DNA from 3 places in the Metabacillus indicus genome. Region 1 is predicted to be linked to each of the others. Evidence: riboswitches for the same ligand, from Rfam matches in the RefSeq annotation. Region 1 holds a riboswitch; each other region holds the start of a gene.

Region 1 (3,271 bases):
TACGATTTTTCCTTATCATCTCCGGCATTGGCCATTTTTTCGCGGATGCTGTCAGAGAGGGTGATGCCAGGTATCTCATTATGAATAAATTCAGCATTCCGGCTGCTAGTGAGCGGCATAATGCCGATATAGACGGGTACAGTTAAGTGTTTTGTTTCTTCATAGACATCAATCAGCTGTTTTTCGGAATAGATCGGCTGGGAGATAAAATAATCAGCCCCGCACGCGATTTTTTTCTCGAGCCTTTTAACGGCTTTATCAAGATACTTCACATTTGGGTTAAAGGCGGCGGCTACAGAGAAGTTCGTCTTTTCGCCAAGCGGTTTTCCTGAGTAAGAAAGCCCGTCATTAAATTGCTTAATCAGACTGATCAAATCAAAGGAAGAAAGGTCATAAACAGAAGTTGCCCCCGGGAAATCCCCGATTTTGGACGGATCTCCTGTTATGGCTAAAACATCTGTTAATCCAAGGGTGTGCAGCCCCATTAAATGTGACTGCAGTCCGATTAAGTTGCGGTCTCTGCAGGTGATATGAATCAGTGAGCGAATCCCGTGAGTCTGCTGGACAATGGATCCCATGGCGGCATTGCTGATTCTTGGTGAAGCAAGGGAATTATCCGCAAGTGTTAAGGCATCGATTCCAGCCTCCTGCAGGGCCTTTGCTCCTTTCAAAAATTTATCAATCCCGAGCTTCTTAGGCGGGTCAAGCTCTACAATGATGGAGCGTTTTTCTTTGACAATATCCTGCAGCGGAGGATACTTTCTCTCTGCAGCAGAGGCAATAGAGATTTCTTCTTTTCTTGCTTTCACCTTCTTTTCAGTCACCGGAGGCAGTCCTTTAAGAGCAGAAGCCATTGCCCTGATATGATCAGGAGTCGTTCCGCAGCAGCCTCCTATTAATCTCGCACCCTGGTTTCTAAAAGCAAGTGCGCTTTCAGCGAAGTATTTTTCACCGGATCCGTAAACAAGTCTGCCTTCCTCGATAGTCGGTAGGCTGCTGTTTGGATAAACGGACAGGAAGGCCTTTTCTGGAAGAGGAACTTCCTCCAGAGATGAGAGCATATGATACGGTCCAAGCCTGCAGTTCAGCCCGACAACATTCGCCCCGAGTTCCTCAAGCTGGGACAGACCGTCAGAAAGAGGAGTGCCGTCCTGGAGAACGCCGATTTCATGGAGGGAAATGTTCGTTATGATCGGCAAGTCTGTTTCTTTTCTTGCAATCTCGAGAACGGTCTTCATTTCTTCAAGATCATAATACGTTTCAAGCAGGAGGCCGTCGGGTTCTTCGTTCAGCAGAAGATAGAGCTGCTCCCTGAAATTGCGGCGGAGATCCTCGAGCGAATAGGCTCCTTTTTTAAAAGCGCGTACACCGCCGATTGTGCCGAGGACATAGGCTGAGGTGCCTTCCGCAGCTTGCTTTGCAATTTGCACAGCCGTGCGGTTAATGGCGCGCACCTCATCTTCAAGCCCGTATCTGGACAGCTTGATATAATTGGCCCCGTACGTATTTGTCTGAATGACATCAGCGCCGGCATCAAGATACGCCTTATGAACATTCAGGATGTCATCCGGTTTTGACAGGTTCAGTTCTTCAAAACACCGGTCCACACCGTGGGAATAAAGCAAGGTGCCCATTGCTCCGTCCCCGATCAGAATTTTTGTCTGCAAGTCTGTTAAAAGTGCCAAAGCTATAAACCTCCTAAAATACAGCTGATAATGGAAAAAAGAAAAAAGCCTTCCAAGAAGAAGACTTTTGAGTATGCGCGGCTTCTTCTTATCGTCCGATGGATGCATCGCTGGAATTAGCACCTTGGATTGCGCCAGGTTGCTGAAGCTTCGACGGGCCAGTCCCTCAGCTTCTCTAGATAAGAATCGAAAAATATGAAATTGGCTAAATGATATTATATCTAATTTACATGTTTTTTTCGGGAGATTCAAGTGCGAAAAGTAAAAGTTTTCTGAATTGATGAGGAATTCTTGCCCCAGTCCGGATAAAAAAAGACCCAGCAGGAAAAACTGCTGAGTCCTCTCGTTTATCTGAAATTAATGAATTGAACATCGATCGGCAGATCCGCACCGCGGACAGCTGCAATCACCTGCTGCAGGTCGTCTTTGCTTTTGCCGGTAACGCGGACCTGATCATCCTGAACCTGCGTTTTCACCTTAAGTCCTGCATTTTTTATGATCGCGTTAATCTTTTTCGCATTGTCCTTATCAATACCCTGGACAAGCTTTGCACGCTGGCGGATGGTCCCGCCTGATGCGCCTTCAATTTTTCCGTAATCAATATTGCGCGTCGCCACGTTGCGCTTGATCAGTTTTGAAATGAACACATCCTTCAGCTGATCCATTTTAAACTCATCATCAGAAACTAAAACAAGCTCCTCTTTTTCAAGCGTAATGCTGCTTTTGCTTCCTTTAAAATCATAGCGTGTGCCGATCTCTTTCATCGTCATCGTGATGGCATTTGTTACCTCAGGCATATCCACCTTCGACACAATATCAAACGAACTGTCCTTGGCCATAAGAATCCTCCCAAAAGTTTGTATTATCCTTAGATTATAGTAGAATGTACATGATATAACAACTAACGGCAGTTCAGCTGCAAAGGAAGGAACGAACAAATGAATCCCGGAACGTTTATGACGCTTAAAATAGATGAAAAAGTAGATTACGGATATTATTTAACAGATGGAGAAGACCGAGTGCTGCTTCACAAAACGGAAATCACTGAACCGATTGAAGAATTGGACGAGGTTGAAGTGTATCTGATTGTTGACCATGAAGACCGCCTAGCGGCAACGATGAAAAAGCCGACGATATCAGAAGACCGGTTCGGATGGGTGGAAGTAGTCAGTGTCAGGGAAGACATGGGGGCATTCGTCGACATTGGCCTTTCAAAAGATGCACTTGTCGACAACGATATTCTCCCGGCTTACGTCAGTGTATGGCCAAAAGAAGGCGACAAACTCTACTGTTCCCTGAAAGTGACGAAAAACGGAAGATTTTTCACAAAGCTTGCAACGGAAGATGTCATGCAGGAAAACATCGTCCCGGCTGAAGGAGTCCGGAACAATCAGGCCGTTACAGGAAGAGTCTACCGAATCATCATTGCAGGAACTTTCATCATAACTGAAGAAGGCTACAAAGGATTCATCCACTCCTCCCAGCGCAAAAGAGAGCCGCGTCTTGGCGAACTTGTAACAGGACGAGTTGTTGATGTGAAAGAAGACGGCACCCTTAACGTTTCTCTCCTTCCGTTCAAACATGAG
Region 2 (3,271 bases), 1.6 Mb from region 1:
GACGTCCTTATCAAAATCCATTGAGGCCACATGATAGGAATTCGTGAGGCTGACCATCTGTTTGAAAGGAGATGAGATGGCATGGAAAAGAACATCTGAGCTTGAGGCCGGAACAACATGGTCTTCTTCTGATTTGAAAATCAGGGTCGGACAGGTTACTTCAGACAGCACGGGCTTCGTTGTTTTAATGAGCGTCAGCAGGTTGTGTACGGCTTTAATCGGAACGGCTTCATACGTAATTTCTTCTATATCGTCCGCTTTGATATCCGGTTTTCCTTCTGGAATAAAACGGGGTTCGATCTCGTGCTGAAAAACCTCATAGCCCGGAACACTGAGTGCAGCATTGATGGTGATCAGGCCGTCAATATCCTGGTGTCTGCAGGCAAGGTGAGCCGCTAAAATTCCGCCCATGGACTGTCCTGCAACAAAGATTCTGCGGCACACTTTTTTAAGCTTTTTATAAGCTTCTTCGATATTTTGAATCCAGTCTGTAAAGCAGCAGTCTTCAAAGTCTAGGGGAGTGGTTCCGTGGCCTTTCAGGCGCGGGGCATAAACGGTATATCCCTTTGCGGCCAACAGTTTTCCGAGCTCGCCAACACTTTGGGGAGTACCGGCAAATCCGTGGCACAGAAGAATGCCGATCTCATTTCCTTTATGAAAAAAACTTTCAGCTCCTGCAAGGACAGGCACATGTTTCTTCGTCATCATCATTTCCTCCCAATCAATTCTGAACTAAAAAACCCTCTCCTGCTTACAGCTGACAAGAGAGGGTTTTGTCTTTATCGGCCAAAGCATCGTGCTTTGCTGGTTGGAGCACCTTTCCGGCAAGCGGCGGCTGCTGTGAAGTCATGGAGCCAGATCTCTCGTTCACTCTTGATAGATTATATTTAATTCTTATTGGTTTAGTTGGTTTTAACGATCTTATCATGATGAAGAGATAACTGTCAATCACTTCCTGAAGCAATCCTCTTCACAAAATTGGTTCCCTGGAGTAAAATACTTATATTCCAATCAGACAGGTGGGTTTTAGTGTGAAAACCATTCCAAAACCTTTAGTATTAGTTAATCAATGGGTGATTGTGCTATCCGCTGCAGCATTCTTGATCAGCGGCATGGGCGCTTTTTTACTGGTGCCTCTTACGGCGGGAATTATGGGACTGCTGTTTAAAGTAAACCCGATTATGAAAGCTGCCGGCACCTTTTTGAAAAAAGAGCCTTCAGCCTATATACAGGAAGATTTTGATCAGCAGCAGTTTAATCAGGTGATAGCAGTGATCTGCCTGAGCCTTGGGTTTGCCGGATACATGCTTGACTGGACGGCGCTAGCCTATGCGGCGACTGCGATGGTTGCCATTGCTGCATTTGTCGCGATTCTCGGTTTTTGCATCGGCTGCTTTATCCGTTTTCAGTGGCAGCAGTATAAATACCGCAGACTTTCTAAACAGTCCAACTGATTTTTTAAAAAAGTGTTGACTTTCAGAAAATACCGGAGTAAAGTAAGACACATCGAAAATATAGCTTCTTATCACGAGAGGTGGAGGGATATGGCCCTTTGAAACCTCGGCAGCGGACTCATTATGAGAACTGTGCCAACTCCAGCAGGCGTGCAGCCTGAGAGATGAGAAGAGCGAACGGTCTTTTTTTGCAGATCCAGCCTCTTCCTGTCTTTCAGGGAGAGGTTTTTATTTTTGTTTAAAACTAAATCATGATTTTCTTATCCAGAGAAGCGGAGGGACTGGCCCCATGATGCTTCGGCAGCGGACTTTCGAAAAAGTACTGTGCCAATTCCAGCAGGCGATAGCCTGGGAGATGAGAAGAGAACCGGTGATTCGTAATGCCATGCCCTCTTCTTGTCGGATAGAAGAGGGTTTTTTGTTGTTAATGAAATTATAAAGAGTAAAAGTCTGTGGATAACATAACTAAGTTATCCTCGTCCAGCTCCAGCGCCTAGATCCTCTGTCAGAACAAATCCGTCAAAAAAGTCAAACCTGGACTTTTCCGTCGGATTCTTATCTGCCTATCGGATCTGACCAAGGCGCTTGCGCTTTTGTTCTTGCAAATAAATGGGAGGTTACATACATGATTGAATTTAAAGGTGTCACAAAGGTATACGGGAGCGGCGGCAATGAAGTGAAAGCTCTTGACGGCATTGATTTGGAAGTGAAAAAAGGGGAAATATGCGGAGTCATCGGTTTTAGCGGAGCCGGAAAAAGCACCCTGATCCGCACAGTGAATCTGCTCGAGCGTCCAACTGCAGGGCAGATCATCGTGGATGGTCTCGACTTAACGGCGCTTTCCAAAAAGGATGTGCGCGGAGTCAAACGGAAAATCGGCATGGTGTTTCAGCACTTTAATCTGCTTAATTCAAAGACAGTCTATGCAAATGTGGCGATGCCGCTGCTTCTCTCAAAGGCCTCGCCGAAAGTTATTAAGGAGCGGGTTGCTGAGCTGCTCTCGTTTGTAGGACTTGAGGACAAAGCGAATCAGTACCCTGATCAGTTATCAGGCGGCCAGAAACAGCGCGTCGGAATTGCAAGGGCACTTGCTACCCAGCCATCCATTCTTCTGTGCGATGAAGCTACCTCGGCACTTGATCCTCAGACGACAGCTTCGATTCTGAAGCTTTTGAAAAAAATCAACGAGGAATACAACATTACGATTCTCATGATCACGCATGAAATGTCAGTCATAAGAGAGGTTTGCGATACAGTAGCCGTGATCGAAGGCGGAAAAATCATAGAATCAGGTTCTGTGTTTGAGGTCTTCTCAAATCCAAAAACAAAAACCGCTTCAAACTTTGTCAGCTCTGTTCTGAATGATTCGATTCCTGAATCGGTTCTGAAACTTGTTCAGGAAGAAAACAGCCAGGGACAGATTTTCAAAATTAATTTTGTCGGAAAATCCTCAGGTCAGCCGCTGCTTTCGCAGATTGCGAAACGATTTGACCTCCATATCAACGTGCTGTTCGGCAACATCACGGAGCTTCAGGGGATTCCATTTGGACATTTAATCGTTGAACTTCAGGGAACGGAAAGTGAAATAAAAAGAGCGCTTCTGGTGATGAACCAGGAGAACGTATCAGTGAAAGAGGTGAATGCACATGCTAGTTGATTCTCAGCAAATAATCGATGCTTTAGTCGAAACACTCGCAATGACCGGTTTTTCCCTGCTTTTCTCCACGTTGATCGGCCTTCCGCTCGGCGTGCTGCTGGTCATCACCCGAAAGGGACATCTATGGGAAAACGCCATTATTTTTAACATCCTGAACGGG
Region 3 (3,271 bases), 540 kb from region 1:
AGCTGAAGAGTTTCACATTTTTCAAGAAGATAATCCCTGGCAAACACAAAATCTGCAAGCTTGGCCGCTTCAAGATCTGTCACCGAATCTCCGATTACAATGACCTCCTGATCAGAGGAAGCAAGCTTTCTGATGATGCTCGGCTTGCAGCATCCGCAGTCATTTGTGCATCTGTCATCACATGAATTCGGCCAGAGGATTTGAACAAATTCCCCGCTGAAATCTGATTCATTGCAGTAGACACGATCATATTCCACAAGCCCGTTTAACAGCGGATAGACGAAAAAATCAATTCCTCCGCTTACAATGTACAGATGTATTTCATGATCTTTTGCAAACTGAACAAAATCACTGAATCCGTCCCGGATCTGTGCGGTGAACAGCAAATGCTGAATCATATCAGCCTTGAGCTTTGAAGGGATCAGCTCAAACATCCTTCCGACGCCTTCACGGACTGAAATGCGCTGGCTTAAAACATCATCTTTTAAAGTGTTCCACTCAGAAGGAGCGAATCGTTTCATGAGCGCGATAATATTGTCATTGTTTGTAATGGTGCCGTCAAAATCACAGATAATAACCGGTTTGCTCATCGGCCCGCCTCCACCTGACCCCAAAGATCAAGCGCAAGCTGAAGGTCGCGTTCGCTTTTAGCTTTTTCAGATAATGAGATGCCTTCAAGTACAGCATCGATTGCAGAGCGGAAAGCTCTTCCGCCCGCCTGCGCACCGTTTGGATGCCCGTGTACGCCTCCGCCGGCATTAATGACGCTGTCGATGCCGAAATCCTGGATAAGAACAGGAACAAGGCCCGGATGAATTCCAGCTGATGGAACCGGAAACGTTTCTTTTATGCCGGAAGTCTCTTTGCACGCTGCACCGATGGACAGTGCCGCATCCCTTTCAAGTGCCACACTGCCGTATGGCGACGGGAAGAGGGAAAAGTCCGCACCGCATTGCCGCAGCAGCTTTCCAAGCAGCAGAGAGTGCGAAATCCCGTATAGGGCGGAAGAAGACAAGGCTCCGCTTACAGCAGGGTGCGCCATGATCGGGACATGAATCTCCCTGTCTTCTGCAAGCTCCTGCAAAACGTCAAGACCATAAGCGAAAACATTAAACAGCAGGGCGTCCGCCCCGAGGTCTGCAGCGCGTCTTGCCTTCTCTTTGAGGCTGAAGGTCTTTCCAGTTAAATTAACAGCATACATAGCTTTATGGCCGGTCTCCTCATACACGCTGCCAAGCACTTCTTTTCCTGCTGTAATTCTTTGCTCAAACGGAGTCAGAGGATTGTCAAACAGGATTTCGTCATCCTTTACAAGGTCAACGCCGCCAAGTACCTGATGCCTGAGCTGATCTTTTAAAAACGTGAGATCACGTCCAATGACTCCTTTGAAAATGCTCATGAGAAGAGGCCGGTTATAGACTCCAAGCTTTTCCCTGATCCCGCTTATGCCAAATGCAGGTCCCTGAAAGGAAGAAAGAAGATCTCCTGTAAACTCCAAATCAAGCAGTTTCACTTCGCCGTCAAGGGAAAGCTTTCCGAAAACCGTCGTAAGGACTGCAGGAAGGTCATGAGAGTAATTAAGACCAGGATAAAATATTTTTACAATTCCTTTTTTCACTTTTTTTCCGAGAAACTCCGAAATGCGTTCTTCAGCATCCGTTTCTTCAACTGATACAACTTGGCCCTTGTGCTGTTTCAGCTGCTGCTGTGTAAGCTCCGGAAGGTCCGTCCATGAGCCGACCGTAAGGCCTATGGCGATTCCTTCTGCTTTTTTTTGGATGCTGCTCTGATCATAGATGAGATAAGTTGCTGTAACGCCGCTCATGATTATGCCTGCCTTTCGAATTAGAAAATAAAAAAGGTCCCCTCCGCTGACGGAAGAGACCTTATCTGAAATGGGTAAGATCCTTATCTGCCAGCAATTGCTGCAAGATTTAGCACCGTGCTTAAACATCGTTTAAGTCGGTTGCCGGGCTTCATCGGGCCAGTCCCTCCACCTGCTCTTGATAAGAATTGTATATGTTCTGAATAACCTGAAATTAATTTGGATTATGACAGCTTTTCCCTCAGCTGTCAACTGACTGTGAAAAGAGATTTAAAGATTTTATTCTTTCAGCTGCTTCTCTCAATCTCTCTTCAGAGGTTAAAAGTCCCGCACGGACATACCCCTCACCGAACGTCCCGAATCCAATGCCCGGCGCCACGCAAACATGAGCGTGTTCCAGCAGATAGTCAGCGAATGATTCCGATGTGAATCCCCCGGGTACAGGCAGCCAAGCAAAGAATGATCCCGGAGGAGCCTCCACTTTCCAGCCGATGCCGTTCAGTGCGTCTATAAACGCCGCACGCCTGCTTTCATAGCGTGCGACAAGCTCGCTGACGCAATCCTGCGGGGCAAGAAGAGCAGCAGCTGCTGCTTCCTGTATTCCGCTGAACACACTGACAAACATGTGATCCTGGAAAAGATTAATCGACTCTATGACGCTTTTATTGCCGACTGCAAACCCGATCCTCCACCCTGCCATATTATACGTCTTAGACAGCGTATAAATTTCAATTCCAGTCTCTTTTGCTCCCTCGGATTCAAGAAAGCTGACCGGCTTTTTGCCGTCAAAGCCAATTGCTCCATAGGCAAAATCATGCACGACGCAAATGTCATTTTCTTCAGCAAACGCAACCGTGTCATCGAAAAAGCTCCGGCTTGCAACTGCCCCTGTAGGGTTGTTCGGATAGTTTAAAAACATGAGCTTAGCATCCGCCTTCGCTTTTTCAGAGAGCTTGGAATAGTCAGGCAAAAACTCATTTTCCTTCAAAAGAGGCATATATTCCATACGGGCCCTCGCAAGCTCTACGCCTGACCAATAATCGGGATAGCCCGGGTCGGGAACAAGAACCGTCTCACCGGGATTAAGGAGACACTGCGGAATTTCGACAAGACCTGCCTTTCCCCCAAATAGAATCGCCACTTCTGTGTCAGGATCCAGTGTAACGCCATATTCCCTTTGATAAAATTCTGTTATCGCCGTTTTTAAAAAACGCTGTCCTCTGAACGGGGAATATTTGTGATAGTCCGGTTTGCCTGCTGCTTCCTGCAGGGCTTTTACAATATGAGGCGGCGTCGGCTGATCCGGATTCCCCTGGCCAAGATTAATGACATCATGTCCGGCCTCAATACTTGTGTTAACTTTTGCAACGAGACCTGCAAAAAATTGTTTTGGAAGATTATTTAATAGCACTGATTGCTCGAACTTTTTCATCTTTGCACCTTCTT

What was found. A riboswitch is a leader RNA that binds a small molecule or an ion and turns the genes downstream of it on or off. The one in region 1 is predicted to bind S-adenosylmethionine.
Region 2: another riboswitch for S-adenosylmethionine. It lies ahead of ACK1LH_RS18135 (methionine ABC transporter ATP-binding protein); the one in region 1 lies ahead of ACK1LH_RS04815 (bifunctional homocysteine S-methyltransferase/methylenetetrahydrofolate reductase).
Region 3: another riboswitch for S-adenosylmethionine. It lies ahead of mtnW (2,3-diketo-5-methylthiopentyl-1-phosphate enolase); the one in region 1 lies ahead of ACK1LH_RS04815 (bifunctional homocysteine S-methyltransferase/methylenetetrahydrofolate reductase).

The regions. Positions count from the first base shown of each region.
Region 1 is NZ_CP176757.1:963,575-966,845, forward strand. It holds gene ACK1LH_RS04815 (bifunctional homocysteine S-methyltransferase/methylenetetrahydrofolate reductase) at 1-1,685, opposite strand, end outside; SAM riboswitch class I at 1,771-1,871, opposite strand; gene ACK1LH_RS04820 (YajQ family cyclic di-GMP-binding protein) at 2,033-2,524, opposite strand; gene ACK1LH_RS04825 (S1 RNA-binding domain-containing protein) at 2,624-3,271, shown strand, end outside.
Region 2 is NZ_CP176757.1:3,535,121-3,538,391, reverse strand. It holds gene ACK1LH_RS18145 (alpha/beta hydrolase) at 1-705, opposite strand, end outside; SAM riboswitch class I at 777-883, opposite strand; gene ACK1LH_RS18140 (DUF4395 domain-containing protein) at 1,032-1,454, shown strand; SAM riboswitch class I at 1,520-1,625, shown strand; SAM riboswitch class I at 1,712-1,816, shown strand; gene ACK1LH_RS18135 (methionine ABC transporter ATP-binding protein) at 2,080-3,111, shown strand; gene ACK1LH_RS18130 (methionine ABC transporter permease) at 3,101-3,271, shown strand, end outside.
Region 3 is NZ_CP176757.1:1,503,882-1,507,152, reverse strand. It holds gene ACK1LH_RS07480 (2-hydroxy-3-keto-5-methylthiopentenyl-1-phosphate phosphatase) at 1-590, opposite strand, end outside; gene mtnW (2,3-diketo-5-methylthiopentyl-1-phosphate enolase) at 587-1,825, opposite strand; SAM riboswitch class I at 1,906-2,013, opposite strand; gene ACK1LH_RS07470 (pyridoxal phosphate-dependent aminotransferase) at 2,067-3,257, opposite strand.